Regions from separate parts of the Kribbella sp. NPDC055071 genome, predicted to be linked through region 1. Evidence: riboswitches for the same ligand, from Rfam matches in the RefSeq annotation. Region 1 holds a riboswitch; the other holds the start of a gene.

Region 1 (7,284 bases):
GGACGACGAAGAAGCGCTCAGTGCCGACGAGCTCACGTTCGCCGAGATCCGGGGGTATCGGCAGGCGCTCGGATATGTGCTGGCGATGGCGCAGGATGCGGACTTCCGGCTGGATGTGTCCGCTGTTCGTGGCATGCACTTCATGATGCTCAGCCACGACCTGTCGAAGAGTCCGGGCAGCTACCGTCAGGGCGCCGTCTACGTGCACGACGAGACTACTGGAGTGAACGTCTACGAAGGTCCGCCGGCCGAGAAAGTCCCTGACCTTGTCGGGGAGCTGATGGATCGCCTCGCCGGTGATGCGGCGGACCCGCTCGTGCGTGCGGCGATGGCACACCTCAATCTCGTGATGATCCACCCGTTCCGCGACGGAAACGGCCGGATGGCGCGAGCGCTGCAGACGTTGGTCCTGTCCCGGGGCGGCATCGGCGAGCCGGCGTTCTCCAGTATCGAGGAATGGCTGGGGAGCAACACCGAGGACTACTACCGGGTGCTGGCTGCGACCGGCGCTGGAGCATGGCATCCGGACCGGTCGGCGGCTCTGTGGGTCAAGTTCAACCTGCGCGCACACCACATCCAGGCGCAGACCGTCCGCAGGCGGTATCGCGAGGCCGGGAAGCTGTGGTTGGCGTTCGACGAGTTGATCGAGAAGCACGGCCTGGCCGAACGTGTCGCCGACGAGCTCTTCGACGCGTCGCTCGGCTTCAGGATGCGGCGTTCGACGTACGTGCGCCGGGCCGGGATCGAGGAGCGGACTGCAACCCGCGATCTGACCAGGCTCACCGAGCTTGGGCTGCTGAGAGCTGTCGGCGAGACCAAGGGGCGGCACTACGTGATGGGTGAGCGTCTCGCGGAGGTCGTGCAGAACACCCTCTCCGTCCGAGATCCACTGGTCGATCCGTATCCGTGGATGCGTGAGCGGCTGGCCGGAGTGCCTACCGTCCTCGGGTAGTTGTCGGCGGGGTGCGTAACACTGGGCGGGTGAGTTCGGTGGTGCGGGTTTGGCGGGCTGGGCGGGTGGTGGATCCGCATTCGGTGATTGGGGGGTTGCGGAAGGGGCCCGGGGACCCGGCGTATGTGTTTGATGCTGGGCGGCGGACGGTGTGGCGGGCTACTCGGACGCCCGAAGGGCCGGTGTTGTTGCGGCTGACGCCGTACGCGGGAGCTGTTGAGGCCGAGGCTTGGGGTGCGGGGGCGGAGTGGGCGCTCGACGGGGTGCCGGAGTTGTTGGGGGACAAGGACAGTTGGGAAGGGTTCGAGCCGTTGCCGGAGCATCGGGCGTTGGTGGATGCGGCGCGGCGGTTCCCTGATGTGCGGGTGCCGCGGACGCGGGCGGTGTTCGAGGCGATGGCCGCTGCGGGGATCGAGCAGGTCGTCACCGGCAAGGAGGCGTTCCGGGGCTGGCGGGTGCTGCTGCGCGAGTACGGCGAACCCGCGCCGGGCCCAGGTGGTCCCGAGGGACGCGCGATGATGGTGCCGCCGGCGCCGGAGGACTGGCGGTTGATTCCGTCGTGGCAGTGGTTGCGGGCTGGTGTCGAGGGCCGTCGTTCGCGCGTGGTTGTGACGGCGGCGACGCGGGCGAAGGCGTTGGAGCGGACGCTGGAGTTGAGCGATTCGGCCGAGATCGAGCGCCGGCTGCGGTCGCTGCCTGGTGTTGGAGTGTGGACCGCCGCGGAGGTGAGGCAGCGGGCGCATGGTGACGCGGATGCGTTCTCGTTCGCGGACTATCACGTCTCGCGCGACGTCTCGTACGCGCTGATCGGCGAGGAGCTCGACGACGAGGGCTGCGCCGAGCTGATCGAGCCGTACCGCGGTCACCGCTTCCGCGTCCAACGCCTGCTGGACATGGCCGGCATCCACCACCCACGCCACGGCCCCCGCAAGTCCCTCCCCACCCACACCCCCGGCGCCACCCACCGGCTCCGCTGACCCCCAGCACCCCTGGCCCTCCGGCAACGCTGATTTGCCTGGCTGACCCACCAATTTGCTTGGTAGACCCATGAGTTCGGGGGTTCCATACCCGTGATGTGGGTGTGGAACCTCCGACTTGGTGGGTCTGCCAGGCAAATCCCCGGGACGGGACGGGGAGCGGACGGGAACGGACGGGGTCTGGGGTTGGTGGGGGTTTGAGGGTGGCGCCGAGGTGGGTGACGGTGAGATCGGCTGTCTCGGATGGTGGGAACGCGGGACACAATGTGGACCCGATTGGGTAATCTCGGGGGAGCTCATCCAGAGGGACTGAGGGAAACGGCCCGTTGACGTCCCGGCAACCCTCCCCGTTGAGGACCCGGTCCCGGGTCGCTCGCGGCGGAACGGTGCCAAATCCGTCCCGTCCGAGATCCGGCCGGGGAAGATGAGGAGGGAAACTCCGTCATGAGCCTCAGCACCGCAACGCACACCATCCGTGAAGGTGCCTTCGGCAACGGTACGCACCTGAGCTGTCGCGCCTGTGGAGCGAAGTCGCCGCTCGGTCCGTTCTACGCCTGTATGGAGTGCTTCGGTCCACTCGAGGTCGGGTACGAGTACCCGACCATCACGCGTGAGCAGATCGAAGCCGGCCCCAAGAACATCTGGCGCTACCAACCGCTGCTGCCCGTCCCCGTCGACGTGGCCAGCTTCCCGAACACCGAGCCCGGCTACACCCGGCTCGTCGACGCGCAGAACCTCGCCCGCGAGCTCGGCCTGCGCAAGCTGTGGGTGAAGGACGACTCCGGCAACCCGACCCACTCCTTCAAGGACCGGGTCGTGGCGAGCGCGTTGAGCGCCACCCGCGAGCTCGGCCTGAAGGTCTTCGCCTGCCCCTCCACCGGCAACCTGGCCAACGCCGTCGCCGCGGCCGCCGCCCGGGCCGGTATCCGCTCGGTCGTCTTCATCCCTCACGACCTCGAGCGCCCGAAGGTGATCACGACTGCCGTATACGGCGGGACGCTGGTCGCGGTCGAGGGTAACTACGACGACGTGAACAAGCTGGCCTCCGAGATCGCCGGTGAGGAGGAGGGCTGGGCGTTCGTCAACGTCAACGTCCGGCCGTACTACTCCGAAGGCTCCAAGACCCTCGCCTTCGAGATCGCCGAGCAGCTCGGCTGGCGGATCCCGCAGCAGCTGGTGATCCCGGTCGCGTCCGGTTCGCAGCTGACCAAGATCGACAAGGGCTTCACCGAGCTGGGCAAACTCGGCCTGGTCGACGCCACCGACTACAAGGTGTACGGCGCTCAGGCGACCGGTTGCTCGCCCGTCGCCCAGGCGTTCCGCGACGGGTACGACGTCGTCAAGCCGGTGAAGCCGGACACGATCGCGAAGTCGCTCGCCATCGGCAACCCGGCGGACGGACCCTATGTCCTCGACGTGGCTCGCCGTACCGGCGGTGCGATCGAGGACGTCAGCGACGAGGAAGTCATCGAGGGCATCCAGTTGCTGGCCCGGACCGAAGGCATCTTCGGCGAGACCGCGGGCGGGGTGACCGTCGCGACCCTGAAGAAGCTGATCGCGACCGGACAGCTCGACCCGGACGCCGAGACCGTCATCATCAACTCCGGTGACGGCCTGAAGACCCTCGACGCCGTGGCCGACCGGGTCGGCCCGAAGGTGACCATCCCCGCGTCGTACGACGCCTTCGTGAAGGCAGGCCTGCAGTGAGTGTGAGTGTTCGCGTCCCGACCATCCTGCGCCCGTACACCAAGGGTGTCTCCGAGGTCTCCGCCGAGGGCTCGACGCTGAGTGAGGTGCTCGACTCGCTGGACACGTCGTACCCGGGGATCAAGAGCCGGGTGCTGGACGAGGCGGGTGAGCTGCGCCGGTTCGTGAACGTGTACGTCGACGATGACGACGTACGGTTCGCCGACGGGCTGGGGACCGCGATCAAGGACGGCGGTCAGGTCTCGATCATCCCGGCGGTTGCAGGCGGCTGAAATTCGTGATGGTTCCGGGCGTGGAACGTCCGGAACCATCGTTATCGTCGGTCGGTATGGCGACCAAATGGACGATCGGCCGTGACGCCGCGGACCCACAACCGCTCGCGAGATTCTGGGCCGCAGCGCTCGGTTATGTGCTGGAGCCCGGGTTCGACGGGCCGGACCGGGCGTCGATCATCGACCCCGACGACGAGCTGCCGGCGATCGGGTTCGCTCGGGTGCCCGAGCCGAAGACGGCGAAAAACCGGCTGCACATCGACATCCGGGTGGCCGGGCCCGGCCTACGGACCGAGGCCTCCGGGGAGCGGATGCGCTCGAAGGCTGCGGAGCTGGTCGGGTTGGGCGCTGTGCAGGTGCGTGAGGAGTTCTACGGGGATCAGCTCGGTCACATCGTGATGCTCGACCCCGAGGGGAACGAGTTCTGCGTAGGCTGACGCAGTGCGCGCAGTGGTGATCGAGAGGTACGGCGTACTTCCCGTCGTACAGGAGGTTCCAGACCCCGAGCCGGCCGAGGGTTCCGTCGTACTGAAGGTCGAGGCGACCGGATTGTGTCGTAGCGACTGGCACGGGTGGATGGGTCACGATGCGGACATCGTGTTGCCGCATGTGCCGGGGCACGAGCTGGCCGGGACGATTGCCGCCGTCGGCGCGCGTGTGCGCGGGTGGTCGGTCGGGGACCGGGTCACGACGCCGTTCATCTGCGCGTGTGGCGTGTGCGAGCAGTGCCGCGAAGGCAATCAGCAGGTCTGCCCGAACCAGGAGCAGCCTGGGTTCACGTATTGGGGCTCGTTCGCCGAGTACGTCGCCGTACCGTATGCGGAGGTGAACCTGGTCCGGCTGCCGGACGAGCTGGACTTTGCCACTGCGGCGGGTCTGGGGTGCCGATTCGCGACGTCGTTCCGGGCGATCCGCCAAATCGGTCGTGTCGTCGCCGGTGAAACCGTCGCCATCTTCGGCTGCGGCGGCGTCGGCCTCTCCGCGGTCATGATCGCCGCCGCGTCGGGTGCTCGCGTCGTTGCCATCGACACCAATCCGGCTGCGTTGTCACTCGCGAGTGCGTACGGCGCTTCCCACACCTTGCAAGCCTCGTCCACCACGGTCGACGACCTCCGCGCCCTGGGTGGAGCCCACGTCACCATGGACGCACTCGGCTCGAGCGACCTGATCCAACAAGCCCTCCTCTCCCTCCGCCCCCGCGGCCGCCACCTCCAGGTCGGCCTCCTCCCAGGCGGCGTCCAGCTAGACCTGAGCCGCCTCATCGCCCAAGAACTCCAATGGCTGGGCAGCCACGGCATGCCCGCCCACGCCTACCCCGAAATGCTCACCCTAGTTGCCCAAGGCAACCTAAAGCCCGCCGCGCTGATCACCCGCACCATCACCCTCGCCGAAGCCCCTGCCGCCCTGGCCGACAACACCCAACCCGGCATCACCATCATCACCCCGTAGCGCACCCGCCTCCGCGACCCCGCCCCTACCCACCGCACCCGCCGCCGCGACCCCGCCCCACGGACTCGCCGCCGCAGGCGTCGTAGCGCCGACTTTGTGCACCAGGTCCGCACGGACCGGGCGTGAAAGTACGGATTTGGTGCACAAAGTCGGGTTGGTGGACGGCGGGTGCCCGCGGGAGGGACGAGGCGGGTCGGTCGCGCGCGTGGTGGGCGGGGCGTAGGAGCCTCCGGTTTGGCGCGCGGGGGGTTGGAGGTCGGTCTCCATGTGGAGGTGGTGGAGACTGGGAGCGATTACTACCGTGCGGGGCGTGAGTAAATCCTGGTGGGCTGCGTTGGTGGCGTTGGGTTTGGTGGTTGCGGCGCCTGGGTCGGCGGTGGCGACTGAAGACGGGGCGCCGGTGTCGATCTCGGTGGTCTCGAATACGAGGGCTGAGTTTGTCAGTGGTGGGGACGTGTTGGTGCGGCTCAGCCGGCCGGCGACCGTCCGGGCCAACGGGCGTGATGTCAGTTCGGGGTTCGTCGAGCAGCCGGACGGGACGTTTCTTGGTCTGGTGAAGGGGCTGCGGAACGGCGAGAACGTGTTGACCGCCGCAGGTTCGTCGCTCCGGGTCAGGAACTATCCGTTGTCCGGGCCGGTGTTCTCCGGACCACAGCAGGTCCCGTTCTACTGTGAGACAACGAAGTTCGGCCTGGCGCCCGCCGTACAGCCGTTGTGCGAGGCGCCGACCAAGGTGACGTATCAGTACAAGTCGACGACCGGCAAGTTCGTACCGCTCGCCGACCCCGCGACCCGACCCGCCGACCTCGCCACGGCGACAGTCGACGGGCGCGTCGTCCCGTACGTCGTCCGCGTAGAGACCGGCACGATCGACCGCGCGGTCTACCAGACGGCGGCCTTGTACGACGGGACCGATCCCTCGCCCGTGAAGCCGCAGCAGAGCTGGAACAACAAGCTCGTGTACACGTTCGGCGGCGGCTGCAACGCCGGCTACCACCAGGGCAGCCAGACCGGGAACGTCCTGAACGACCTGTTCCTCTCCCAGGGATACGCGGTCGCATCGTCGACGCTGAACGTGCCCGAGATCAACTGCAGCATCGTCATCTCCGGCGAGGCCGCGATGATGGTCAAGGAGCACTTCATCGAGACGTACGGCCCGGTGCGGTACACGATCGGCTGGGGCGGTTCCGGCGGAAGCGTCAACCAGCACGACATCGCCGACGGCTACCCGGGCATCCTCGACGGCATCATCCCCGGCGTCTCCTTCCCAGACATGCTGACGGCGTTCACCGAGGCGGCCGACTGCAGCGTGCTCAACAAGGCCTTCGCGACAACCCCGTTGACCGAAGCGCAGAAGACCGCGGTCACCGGATTCGTCAGCAGTAGCCCCTGCGTTTCGTGGCAGGCCGGCTTCGGTCCCAAGATGACCCCGACCGGCAGCTGCGACCGCAGCCCGAACTCACCGATCCCGCCCACCGCGCTCTACGACCCGGTCACCAACCCCGGCGGCATCAAGTGCATGTCGTCGGATCAATGGGCCAATCAGCTCGGACGTGACCCGAAGACCGGCTTCGTCCGCAGTACAAGGGACAACGTCGGCATCCAGTACGGACTCAAGGCACTGCAGTCCGGCACCATCACGCCCACCCAGTTCGCGGACCTCAACGCGAGTGTCGGCGGCGTCGACGAGGCCGGCAACCTGGTCGCCGACCGCGCGGTGGCCGACCCCAAGGCCTTGAAGATCGCGTACGCCGACAACCTCTCGGCCAGCGGGGGAATGGGCCTCGCCTCGACCCCGATCATCGACCAGCGCACGTACGCCGACAAAGCCGGCTTCGGCATCGATATCCATACGTCGGAGCTGTCGTGGATCACGCGGGACCGGTTGCTGAAGGCAAACGGCACGGCGGCCAACCAGGTCATCATC
Region 2 (7,284 bases), on a different contig from region 1:
CGCCCTGCTGCTCTACGCGGCCGGATGGCACCTCACCACTGGTTGGCGCCGACTGCGGCCAAGTAGCGAAGGCTCTGTTTCGCCCACTCCCGCGGATTGACGTCCAGGCGACCCGCCCAGGACGGGTCCTTCTCGCCTCGCAGCCAGGCATACCGACCCAGGGCGTAGCCGTAGATCGCCTCGGTCAGGTAGCCGAGGCGGCTGGTCCCGTAGTGAGTCTCGTTGCGATAGACGTCGAAGGCGGCGTTCGCACTGAAGATGCCGTATCCGAAGAAGACCGTGAAGAGGTCGGTCAAGGGTTCGCCGTCGCGGCGGTCCTTGTCGATCCGGCCCTCCCCCAGCAGGCGTTCGTGGCCCAGTTCGTGCGCCAATGTGGCAACGAGCGCGACCGGCCGCAAGGCCTGTTTCATGTCGACCGCCACCACGGTCACGCCGTCGCGCTGCCGCCAATGCGCGATCGCGCCGCTGGACGCACGGTTGACCATCGGCAGGTTGTCGAGGAGCTCCACCGGCTCGAGCTCCAGCCGCACACGGCCCGCAGGAACCTCCAGGTCGTCGCACAGCTTCAGAAACACGGCCCGTACGTCGTCCTCCGAGCCGCTGTAGCCGGCCGGGAACCACGACGCCTCGGGTACGACGACCGGCCGCCGCAGAGCCTTGTCCCCGAACTCCGTGACGAACCAGTCGAGCGACTCGTCGATCCACAGCCGCTCGGTCTCACCGACCGGGCAGTCAGCCTTCTTCCACCACATGCCCGATCGGACGCGGCACTCCCCCGATTGGTTGCGATCTCATCATGCGTCTGCATATCTCAGTAAATGAGATCGGACTGGCGTTGACCGTGGCCCGTTCGTTACCGTTCTCGGCAGGTCATGAGTGCCAGCGTCAAGCCCCGGCTCGCTGGCCGGCAACCCTCCTCCGCGGTGGGGTGCCCCGGATGAAGACCAGGCCGTGCGGATACGCCGCTCGGCAAGCGCGGATTTCCTGGGAGCACCAGCATGTCGATTCTCTCCATCCTCGAGCCGGCCAGTACGACGACGCCGCGGCCGACGGTCACCCGGCTCGTCACCGGCACCATCCCCAGCACGGTCGGTTCGGACCTGCTGGTCCCGCTGGCCGACGGCCGGGTCACGGACTACGCGAACTTCGACCACGGCGCCAGTGCGCCATGTCTGGAGTCGGTGCGGGCCAGCGTCGAGGCCGCACTGCCGTCGTACGCGTCGGTGCACCGCGGCAACGGCTATGCCTCCCGCATCACCACGCAGTGGTACGAGCGTGCCCGCGCCGAGGTGCACACGTTCGTCGGAGCGCGTGCTGACGACCAGGTGATCTTCACCCGGCAGACCACGGACGCACTCAACCTGCTCGCCCACGCCGTGCCGGCCGACGCGACCGTCATCGTCTTCGAGTCCGAGCACCACGCCGCGCTCCTCCCCTGGCCTGCCGACCAGACGGTGCGGCTGGCCGCGCCGAGCTCGGCAAGCGAGGCCGTGACGAACGTCGCCGACGCACTGCGCGCCGCACCGGAAGGTCCGCGGCTGGTCGTCGTCACCGGCGCGTCCAACGTGACCGGAGAGATCTTCCCGATCGCAGAGATCGCCGCAGTCGCCAAGGCGCACGGTGCGCGGGTCTGCCTCGACGCTGCACAGCTCGCGCCGCACCGCCTGGTCGACATCGCCGCGCTGGACATCGACTGGGTCGCTCTGTCCGGCCACAAGCTCTACGCGCCCTACGGCGCCGGTGCGCTGATCGGCCGGGCGGACTGGCTCGACGCCGCCGACCCGTACCTGTACGGCGGTGGCGCGACCACTGCGGTCACCAGCGACGGCGTGGTCTGGGCCACCGGCCCGGCGCGGCACGAAGGCGGTTCCCCCAATGTCATCGGAGCCATTGCGCTGGCGAGTGCGTGTGCCACGATCAGCAAGTACCGCGACGCGATCGAGCAGCACGAACGCAGCCTGCTGGCGCGCCTGCGCACCGGACTCGCTCAGCTTCCCGGCGTCACGACGTACTCGATCTTCGGCGAGGAAGCCGACCGAGTCGGCACGGTGTGCTTCACCATCAAGGGTCTGAGCTCGACGCTCGTGTCCGCGGCGCTGAGCGCCGAGTACGGCATCGGCGTCAGGGACGGCAAGTTCTGTGCGCACCCGCTGGTCGGACACCTGCTCGCCGACTCCCCCGAGCACGGCACCGCGGTGCGCGCGAGCCTCGGCCTCGGGACGACGCGTGAGCACGTGGACCGCCTCGTGAACGCCGTACGGACGCTGTCCACCAGCGGACCGCGGTCGGAGTACGAGGACACCGACCGCGGCTGTCAGCCGACCGAAGACCCGCGGGACCTCCAGGCCCCACAGATCTGGTAGTCGCCGCCAGCAGCCCTCCTACTGCTCAGGAGGTACGAGACCTACATGGTGAGCAGCGAACGCCAGTAGGTCTGCCCACTCCGACGCGATCATCGCGGCGGGTTTCCCGAAGCCGTGCCCGGTGTTGACCTCCACTCGGGTCAAGACAGGTGCGGACGCGGACTGGGCGTGCTGCAGAGCAGCGATGAATTTGTGACTGTGCAACGGCACCACCCGGTCGTCGTGATCACCTGTGACCACGAGCGTCGCCGGGTACGCCGTCCCGTCCTTGACTCGATGCAATGGCGAATACGCCAGCAAATCCTCGAACTGCGACGCATCGTCGGGATGCCCGAAGTCCGACGCCCATGCCGCGCCCACTGTGAACAGGTGGAACCGCAGCATGTCCAAGACACCCACACCGGGCAGTGCGACCGCGAAGAGGTCCGGCCGCTGAGTCATGGCCGCACCCACGAGCAGACCGCCGTTGCTGCGGCCGTGGATCGCGAGCTGCGCGGGCGTGGTGATTCCGGTGTCGCGGAGGTGCTCAGCGATCGCGATGAGGTCGTCGAAGACGTTCTGCTTGTTCTTCAGGCGTCCCGCGTCGTGCCACTCGCTGCCGTACTCGCCACCGCCACGGAGGTTCGCGATCACCAGCACTCCGCCGGCCGCGAGCCAGGCCGGCCAGCCCGGCCGGTACTCGGCCAGCGTTGGGATACGGAAGCCGCCGTACCCGTAGAGCAGGGTGGGTCGTGGTGTGGAGAAGTCCAGATCGGAGCGAGTGACGAGGAAGTACGGCACTTCGCGGACCGGGTCGAGGCCGCGCGTCACTGTGACCGACGGCGAGGTGAAGCCACCCGAGCCGCGGACGAGCTCGGGCAGGGCACGGACGGCGCCGGACTCGGTCGCGACGACGTACGACACCGTGGGGTCCGTCGTCGTCGACAGGCCGATGAAGAGTTCGTCGTACTCAGGGCTGGCGTTGAGACCCACCACTCCCCCGCCTGGTACGTCGATGACGCGTGCGTTGGAGCCGTCGAGGGCATAGAGCGTCAGCACCGGCTGCGCGTCGGCCAGAGCCAGAGTGGCCAGGCCGGCCGAAGTACCGCGGACCGCCTGCAGAGTCCCCGAGCCTTCGGGGATCAGGTCCTCAAAAGAACCGTCGAACGACGCAAGCACCACTCGACCACGCGCGGCGTCACGGTCGGTCCGCAGCACCAGCTGGTCGCCGGACATCCGCACGAACGCGATCTCGTCCGCAAAGGTGTCCACCAGCTTCACCGGCTCGCCGAACCCGTCCGACGTGATCGGATAGACCCAGAGCCGCGTGCCAGGGTCGGTGCCCTCGGTGATCTGAACGACGAGGTACCGATCATCGTCCGAAACCTCAGGAGCGATGAAGTATTGGTCGTTGTCCGGGAAGCTGAGCACAAGCTCGTCGTCGGACTGCGGTGCACCGACCTTGTGCAGCATCAGCCGGCCACCGGCCTGGGCCTGCGTCTCGGTGCCCTCGCTGCGCCCACCAGCCGGAAAATGCAGATAGAGGTACGCCGAGCTGTCCGGCATCCACACAGCCTCACAGAACTTCGCACCGGTGACGACGTCGTCCGCAGGTGTCCCGGTGGCGATGTCGAGCAGCCGGAACGTCGTCCAGTCGCTCCCGCTCTCGTTGACGCCGTACGCGAAGTACTTGCCGTCCGGGCTCACCGTGAACGAGCCAAGCGAGTCAGTGCCGTCCGCGGAGAGCGCGTTCGGGTCGATCAGGATCCGGCCGCCGTCGAGCAAGTCGTCGAGGGACTCTGCGACGTAGACCACGTCCTGCGCCTGTGTGCCGTCGTTCCGGCCGACGAAGTACCAGCCCGACTTGCGCGCGGGGACGCCGGCCCGAGGACGCGCGAGGATCGCGGACATCGTCGCCTGGAACCACGGACGCTCCGGATAGCCCGAGAGCTCTGCCTGGGTGAACTCGTTCTGCCGGCGGACCCAGTCCTGGGTGTCGGGCGCGTCAGGGTCTTCCAGCCAGCGGTAGGGATCGGCGATCTCGTGCCCGTGCAGGGTCTCGACCACATCGTCGCGGCGGCTCTCCGGATAGGTCATGCAGGTAACTTAACCGGACAGTGCGGCCTTCAGCAGAAGGGCGTACGTCGGACGCGGGTCAACCTCGTCGTGGCGAGCGATCCGATGCAGGATCAACCCTTCCGACGCCGCCGCGAGAGCCCGCGCCGCCTCCCGCGGCTGCGGAGCACCCAGGTCGGCCAAGGCCGCGGTTGCCAACGTCTCCAGCACCTCGCGACCGCGCGACAACGCCTCCCGCAGGACGGGATCGTGACTGCCCTCGAGGAACAAGACCAGCCGCGCGGTCGTCCGGACCCGGTTGACCCGAGTGAGGTAGTCGAATGCTCCGCACATCATGTCGACGAACTCCGCTGCCGTGGCCGGCTTGAACGTCGTACCGACGGACTGTGCGTCGGCCTCGGCCAGCCAGTCGACCACCCCGGTCAGCAGCGCCTGTCGCGTCCGGAAGTAATTGGAGGTCGAGCCCTTCGGCAGGCCGGCGCGTTCGTCGACGCGGGCGTGGGTGAGCGCACGCAAACCCTCCGTCCCGAGCAGTTCGATCGCCGCGTCCAGGGCACGAGTGCGGGTAGGAATCACCCGATCACTATAATCGTAGTGACAGCTCACTACGTTCGTAGTAGCGTCAAACCATGACAGATGGGGTGACGCACCGCTTCGTTGAGCTGCCCGGACTGCGGATGCAGGTGGCCGAGGCCGGCAGTGGCGAACCTGTTCTGATGCTCCACGGTTTTCCGCAGCACTGGTGGGAGTGGCGTGACGTCATCCCCACCGTCGCTCAGCACTACCGTGTGATCTGCCCGGACCTGCGCGGCGCCGGCCAAACCGACGCACCGCACGACGGCTACACGGCCGACCAACTCCAAGCCGATGTACTGGCGCTGCTGGACACGCTCGAGCTCGGCCGGGTCCATCTGCTCACGCATGACTGGTCGTCCATCCTCGGCTTCCTGCTCTGCCGGAGCCATCCCGATCGAGTCCTGGATCATCTGGCGATGTCGGTCCCGCCGCCGGGCGCGACGCTGGATCGGGGCATGATGGTCCGCGCGCTGCGCCATGGCTGGTTCAACCTCGTGCTCCCGTGGCCAGGTCTCGGACCGTGGAGTCTGCGGGCGACCGGCCTGCCGCGACACATGATGCGGGCGAACTCGACGTCGCTCTCCGACGAAACGACCGAGCTCTTCACGGGTCAACTCCGCGAACCCGCCAGGGCTCGGGCGGGCTCGGCGTTGTACCGCAAGTTCATCCAGCCCGAAGGCCTGAAGGCGATGCGCGGAAAGCAGCTCGAACCAACCACGCCGACCCGGGTCTTGATCGGTGCGGACGACCATGTGGTCAAGGCCGACTTCGAGGGCGCCATCGAGATTGCCGGGGCCGGACACTTCCTCGTCGACGACCGGCCGGACGAGGTGGCCCAGCACGCCCTCGAGTTCTTCAAGCGGTGAACGGCGTCGTACTCACCGACTCCGGTGGGCGGCATCCCGCACAGGCGCCGGAGCCGGTTGAGTACGACGTGGGCCCTAGTGGTGGGCCGGGGTGAGGTCCTTGGTCCAGAGAACGGTGCCGAACAGGTTGCGCAGCGAGACGGTGAACACCCCGGTGCGCGGGTCGATGTCGACGTACCCGAAGAACTGGTTGCCACCGCTCGGCGGCTGGTTCGGGAAGTCGGCGGCCTTGACGAACACGGCCTCCGGGCCGAACGTCGCGTCGAGTGCGTTCGGCCCGAACGTGCCGGCGTTGACCGGTCCGGCGACGAACTCCCAGAACGGGTCGAAGTCGGTGAAGGTCGCCCGCGACGGGTCGTAGTAGTTCGCCGAGGTGTAGTGCACGTCCGCGGTCAGCCAGACCGTGTTGCGCACCTTGCGCTTCTTGAACTGGCTGAGCACCCAGGCGATCTCGTGCTCGCGACCGCCGGGCGCACCGGGCAGACCGTTCGCGACCGCCTCGATCAGGTCGCCGTCCGGGACCAGGATGCCGAGCGGCATGTCGCTGGCGATCACCTTCCAGGTCGCCTTCGACGCGGCGGCCTCACGGACCAGCCACTCGGCCTGCTCGGCGCCGAGCATCGCGACCGGCCCGACCGTTGACGGCACCGGGTTGGCACCGCGGTAGGTCCGCATGTCCAGGCAGAACACGTCCAGCAGCGAGCCGTAGCTCACCTTGCGGTAGATCCGGTTCCGCCCGGCCGAGTGGACCATCGGCAGGTACTCCAGGAACGCCTGCCGGGACCGCTGCGCCAGCACGTCGACACGCTTCTCGGTGTACCGGGCGTCGGTGAGGATCTCGCCCGGGTACCAGTTGTTCAGCGTCTCGTGGTCGTCCCACTGGCTGACGATCGGCACGTCGGCGTACAGGTCCCGGACGTTGCCGTCGAGCAGGTTGTACTTGTACCGGCCGCGGAACTCGGCCAGCGTCTCGGCGACCTTCGAGACCTCCTCGGTCACGACGTTCTTCCAGACCGTGCCGTCCGGGATCTTCACCTCGGCCTCGATCGGGCCGTCGGCGTAGATGTTGTCTCCCGAGTGCAGGAAGAAGTCCGGCCGGGTCTCGTGCATCGCCTTGTACGCCGCCATCCCGCCGAGCTCGGGGTTGATCCCGTAGCCCTGGCCGGCCGTGTCACCCGTCCAGACGAACGACAGTCCACGATTGCGTCCCGGCGTACCGAACGAACCCTCGAGGGACTCGCCGCGGCGGCCGTAGGCGTCCTCGAACGCGATCCGGTAGTCGTAGCGCTGTCCGGGGCGCAGACCTCGCAGCGGCAGCTGTGCGGTGTAGTCCTGGTCCGGTCCGGTGACCGGACCGCGCAGACGGACGGCCCGGTCGGAGCGGCCGTTGCTGGTCAGGTCGACGACCATCCGGGCGCGACGGT

The links. A riboswitch is a leader RNA that binds a small molecule or an ion and turns the genes downstream of it on or off. The one in region 1 is predicted to bind S-adenosylmethionine.
Region 2: linked by a shared signal. The riboswitch ahead of ACWF4Z_RS11295 (aminotransferase class V-fold PLP-dependent enzyme) and the one ahead of thrC (threonine synthase) in region 1 are both predicted to bind S-adenosylmethionine.

What each region holds. Positions count from the first base shown of each region.
Region 1 covers NZ_JBSGUS010000006.1:129,628-136,911, reverse strand. Annotated here, with positions in the region: gene ACWF4Z_RS12685 (Fic family protein) at 1-952, shown strand, start outside; gene ACWF4Z_RS12680 (DNA-3-methyladenine glycosylase family protein) at 1,078-1,929, shown strand; SAM riboswitch class I at 2,223-2,360, shown strand; gene thrC (threonine synthase) at 2,374-3,636, shown strand; gene ACWF4Z_RS12670 (ubiquitin-like small modifier protein 1) at 3,633-3,908, shown strand; gene ACWF4Z_RS12665 (VOC family protein) at 3,965-4,345, shown strand; gene ACWF4Z_RS12660 (zinc-dependent alcohol dehydrogenase family protein) at 4,350-5,357, shown strand; gene ACWF4Z_RS12655 (DUF6351 family protein) at 5,668-7,284, shown strand, end outside.
Region 2 covers NZ_JBSGUS010000005.1:196,762-204,045, reverse strand. Annotated here, with positions in the region: gene ACWF4Z_RS11305 (DUF4184 family protein) at 1-100, shown strand, start outside; gene ACWF4Z_RS11300 (hypothetical protein) at 33-752, opposite strand; SAM riboswitch class IV at 869-982, shown strand; gene ACWF4Z_RS11295 (aminotransferase class V-fold PLP-dependent enzyme) at 999-2,363, shown strand; gene ACWF4Z_RS11290 (prolyl oligopeptidase family serine peptidase) at 2,382-4,439, opposite strand; gene ACWF4Z_RS11285 (TetR/AcrR family transcriptional regulator) at 4,449-4,994, opposite strand; gene ACWF4Z_RS11280 (alpha/beta fold hydrolase) at 5,048-5,860, shown strand; gene ACWF4Z_RS11275 (alkaline phosphatase D family protein) at 5,936-7,284, opposite strand, start outside.